One region of the Streptomyces sp. MS19 genome, then DNA from elsewhere that is predicted to be linked to it. Evidence: riboswitches for the same ligand, from Rfam matches in the RefSeq annotation. Region 1 holds a riboswitch; the other holds the start of a gene.
What was found. Region 1 has a riboswitch for thiamine pyrophosphate ahead of ACL02R_RS24710 (thiamine ABC transporter substrate binding subunit). Riboswitches for the same ligand answer to the same signal wherever they lie in the genome.
Positions count from the first base shown of each region.

Region 2: it holds a riboswitch for thiamine pyrophosphate, as region 1 does, so the genes downstream of both, thiO (glycine oxidase ThiO) here and ACL02R_RS24710 (thiamine ABC transporter substrate binding subunit) in region 1, are expected to answer to the same signal.

Region 1 covers NZ_JBJZOH010000036.1:26,721-28,913, reverse strand. The annotation lists gene ACL02R_RS24720 (phosphatidate cytidylyltransferase) at 1-64, shown strand, start outside; gene rlmN (23S rRNA (adenine(2503)-C(2))-methyltransferase RlmN) at 98-1,207, shown strand; TPP riboswitch at 1,242-1,347, shown strand; gene ACL02R_RS24710 (thiamine ABC transporter substrate binding subunit) at 1,384-2,193, shown strand, end outside.
Region 2 covers NZ_JBJZOH010000002.1:50,806-52,998, reverse strand. The annotation lists gene thiO (glycine oxidase ThiO) at 1-1,042, opposite strand, end outside; TPP riboswitch at 1,033-1,144, opposite strand; gene ACL02R_RS02770 (DUF1996 domain-containing protein) at 1,377-2,193, shown strand, end outside.

The sequences.
Region 1 (2,193 bases):
CTCGATACTGCCCACGGCGCCCGTCGTGTGGCTGCTGTTCCTCGCCTTCGTCGGCGCGGGCTGAGCCGGCCGGGCGATCTGCGACACTGGCAGGACCATGCCTGCACCTGGAGAGCTCACGTTCATCGCGCCGCGCGGCGCCAAGAAGCCGCCGCGGCACCTCGCCGACCTCACGCCCGAGGAGCGCCGCGAGGCGGTCGTGGCGCTGGGCGAGAAGCCGTTCCGCGCACAGCAGTTGTCGCGGCACTACTTCGGCCGCTGGACCGCCGACCCGGCGGAGTGGACGGATGTGCCCGCCGCGGCGCGCGGGCGGCTCGCGGCGGCGCTGCTGCCGCCGCTGATGACCGAGGTGCGGCACATCGAGTGCGACGAGGGCGCCACCCGCAAGACGCTGTGGCGCCTGCACGACGGCACGCTGGTCGAGTCGGTGCTGATGCGCTACCCGGACCGGGTCACCATGTGTGTCTCGTCGCAGGCCGGGTGCGGGATGAACTGCCCGTTCTGCGCCACCGGGCAGGCGGGGCTCGACCGCAACCTGTCGACCGCCGAGATCGTCCACCAGATCGTGGACGGCATGCGGGCGCTGCGTGACGGCGACGTGCCGGGCGGCCCCGCGCGGCTGTCGAACATCGTCTTCATGGGCATGGGCGAGCCGCTGGCCAACTACCGCCGGGTGACCGGCGCGATCCGCCGCCTGACGGACGAGGCGCCGCACGGCGTGGGCCTGTCGCAGCGCGGGATCACCGTCTCGACGGTGGGCCTGGTCCCGGCCATGCGCCGCTTCGCCGACGAGGGTTTCTCCTGCCGTCTCGCGGTGTCGCTGCACGCGCCGGACGACGAGCTGCGCGACACCCTGGTGCCGGTCAACACGCGCTGGAAGGTCCGTGAGGTCCTCGACGCGGCCTGGGACTACTCGGACAAGTCCGGCCGCCGCGTCTCCATCGAGTACGCGCTGATCAGGGACATCAACGACCAGGCGTGGCGCGCCGACCGGCTGGGCCGGCTGCTCAAGGGGCGTGGCGCGCACGTGAACCTGATCCCGCTGAACCCCACGCCCGGATCGAAGTGGACGGCGTCGCGTCCGGAGGACGAGCGGGCGTTCGTCGCCGCGCTGGAGGCGCACGGCGTACCGGTGACGGTGCGGGACACCCGGGGCCAGGAGATCGACGGGGCCTGCGGGCAGCTGGCGGCGACGGAGCGGGTCTGACCGGCGGCTGCTATCGTTGGCCGGTAGTTTTTCATCTTTCCGACAGGGGAGCGCTCGCAGCGCTGAGAGTGCGGCAACGGCCGCAGACCCTCGAACCTCGCCCGGGTCATGCCGGGTAGGAAGTTCGGAACCACTCTCGTGCTGCCCGCGCGCGCCCGCGCCAAGAAGGCGGCACCATGAAGCGCACCGCGACACTGGGCATATGCGGTCTTGCCCTCGGCCTCTGCCTGGTCACCGCCTGCGGCAGCGACGGCGACGGCGGCAGCGGTGGGTCGGAGGGCGGTGACGGCGCCGGCTCGCGCGAGGTGACGCTGGTCACGCACGACTCGTTCCTCGTCTCCGACGACGTCCTCGCCCGCTTCGAGGAGGAGTCGGGCTACCACGTGAACGTCCTGCGCGGCGGCGACGCGGGCGTGGTCGTCAACCAGGCGGTGCTCTCGCGGGGCAACCCGCAGGGCGACGTGCTGTTCGGCGTGGACAACACGCTGCTGTCCCGCGCGCTCGACGAGGACGTGTTCGAGCCGTACGAGGCGGCGGGCCTGGACGCGATACCGGCTCAGCTGCGCCTCGACGGCGAGAACCGCGTCACGCCCGTGGACACCGGCGACATCTGCGTCAACTACGACCGCGCGTGGTTCGCCGAGGAGGGCATCGACCCGCCCGAGACGTTCGCCGACCTGACCGACCCCGCCTACCGCGACCTGCTCGTGGTGGAGAACGCCGCGACGTCCTCGCCCGGCCTCGGCTTCCTCCTGGCGACCGTCGCGACCTTCGGGGAGGACGGCTGGCAGGACTGGTGGCAGCAGCTCGCCGACAACGGCGTGGAGGTCGTGGACGGCTGGGAGCAGGCGTACAACGAGCGGTTCTCCGGCTCAGGCCAGGGCGGTGACCGGCCGCTGGTCGTCTCCTACGCCTCCAGCCCGCCCGCCGGGGTGGTCTACGGCGGCGAGGAGCGGCCGGACGAGGCGCCGACCGGTGTGTCCACG
Region 2 (2,193 bases), on a different contig from region 1:
CGTGGCCGGTCGCCAGGTGCAGTCCCGGCAGCGCGGTCGGGCCGAGGAGCGGGGCGTTGTCGGGGCTCACGGGCCGCAGCCCGGCGCGGGCCTCGGCCAGCGGCAGCTCGGTCAGTCCCGGCAGCAGCTCGTGCGCGTCGCGCAGCAGCCCGTAGACCCCGCCCGCCGTCACCTCCGTGTCCATGCCGCGCTCCTCGACCGTCGCGCCGAGCACCAGCTCGCCGCTGCGGCGCGGCACCAGGTACACCTGCTCGCCGCGCACGACCGCGCGGACCGTCCGCGACAGGAACGGCTGCCGCGTGTCCGGCATGCGCAGCCGCAGGACCTGCCCCTTCACCGGCCGTACCGGCACCGCCACCCCGGGCGGCAGCCCCGCCAGGTCGCCGCTGCGGCAGCCGCCCGCGAGGACCGTCCGCTCCGCCGCGAGCCGCGTGCCGTCGGCCAGGACGACGCCGGTCGCGCGGTCGCCCGCGAGGGTGAGCCGGGCGGCGTCCGAGCGGTGCAGCGCCACCCCGGCCCGTTCGCACGCCGTCAGCAGCGCCGCCACGAGCAGGCGCGGATCGGCCTGGTGGTCCCCGTCCACGCGCACCCCGCCGCGTACGCCGGGCGCGAGCATCGGTTCGAGGCGGCGGCACTCGCGGCCCGTCAGCCACTGCGTGTCCAGGCCGCAGCGCTCCTGGAGGAGCCGCAGCTCCCGCAACTGGGCGCGGTCGTCGGCGTCGAGCGCCACCTGGAGCGTGCCGCGGGCGCGGTGGCCGACGTCCGCGCCCGCCGCGTCCGCCAGTTCGGCGGCGAAGGCGGGCCAGCGGGCGGCCGAGGCGAGGTTGAGGTCGAGCAGCGCCTCCTCGCCGTGGTGCAGCTCGGTGACGGCCGCGAGCATCCCGGCCGCGACCAGCGCCGCGCCGCCGCCCGGCCGCGCGTCCGCGACGGCGGTCCGCAGCCCGCGCCCCGCCGCCCGCCAGGCCGTCACCAGTCCGATGACGCCGCCGCCGACGACCACGGCGTCGTACGCGCCGGCCGCCGTGCGTGCGCGCGTGTCCACGCGACTCCTCCCTTCGCCGGAATGACCCGGATCAGGTTCGTACGGTCGGAGGCCGCCCGCCTCCCTCTCAGCCCGGTGCGCCGGACTCCCGTGGGTGTTTACGCTCGCCCGCCAGCGTAGTACGCCGGGGCCGCGCGCGGTGGGCGGGGGACGGGCGGCGGGGCGGTCCCGGCGGCGTCCCGGCCCCATGTCCGGGAAATGACAGGCGAGTTCCGGGAATGTGCGGGACTCCTTGACGCTCTCTTGGGGCGCTCTTAGTGTCCGGCCTCAGAGAGCGCTCTCTGACGGCCGCGCGCCCAGCGCGGAAGTCACCCCCCACTCGTAAGGAGAGCCCGTGAACCTGACCCAAGTCCGGCGCCCGCCATGGCAGGCGCTCCTGGCCGTCCTGGCCGTGGCGGCCGTGGTCGCCTCGCAGCTGTTCACCGGATCGACGGGCCGCGCGGCCCAGAACGAGCAGTCGCAGGCGGCCGTCGGACCGAACGTCGTCCGCGTCGCCGAGTTCGTGGCCGAGTGCGAGTTCAGCCACCGGCGCCCCGACGACCCGATCATCTTCCCCGGCCTGCCGGGCGCGTCCCACTCGCACAGCTTCTTCGGGAGCACCGTGACGGACGCGTACACGAACCTGAGCGACCTGCTGGCCTCGGACAGCACCTGTGACCCGGCGATCGACCTGTCCTCCTACTGGGTGCCGACGCTGTTCGTGAACGACCAGCCGGTGGAGCCGCAGAGCGCGACGTTCTACTACCTCGGCGAGGGCGTCAACGACCAGACGATCGCCAACACCCAGGCGCTGCCGCAGGGCCTGAAGATCGTGGCGGGCAACGCCATGGCCACCAGCCCCGAGGGCACCATCGCGCGCTGGTCGTGTCTGCACGCGGGGCACGTCAACCCGTCCCAGAACTTCGTCAACTGCCCCGCCGGCACGGCGCTTGAGTCGTACCTCGACTTCCCGCAGTGCTGGAACGGCCGTGACCTGGACTCCCCCGACCACAAGAGCCACATGGCCTACCCCGTGGGCGGCACCTGCCCCTCCACGCACCCGGTGGCCGTGCCCAAGCTCCGTCAGGTACTGCGCTACCCCGTGAACGGTGACCCCTCCAACTTCCGCCTCGCATCAGGACCCGGATACACGATGCACGGAGACTTCTTCA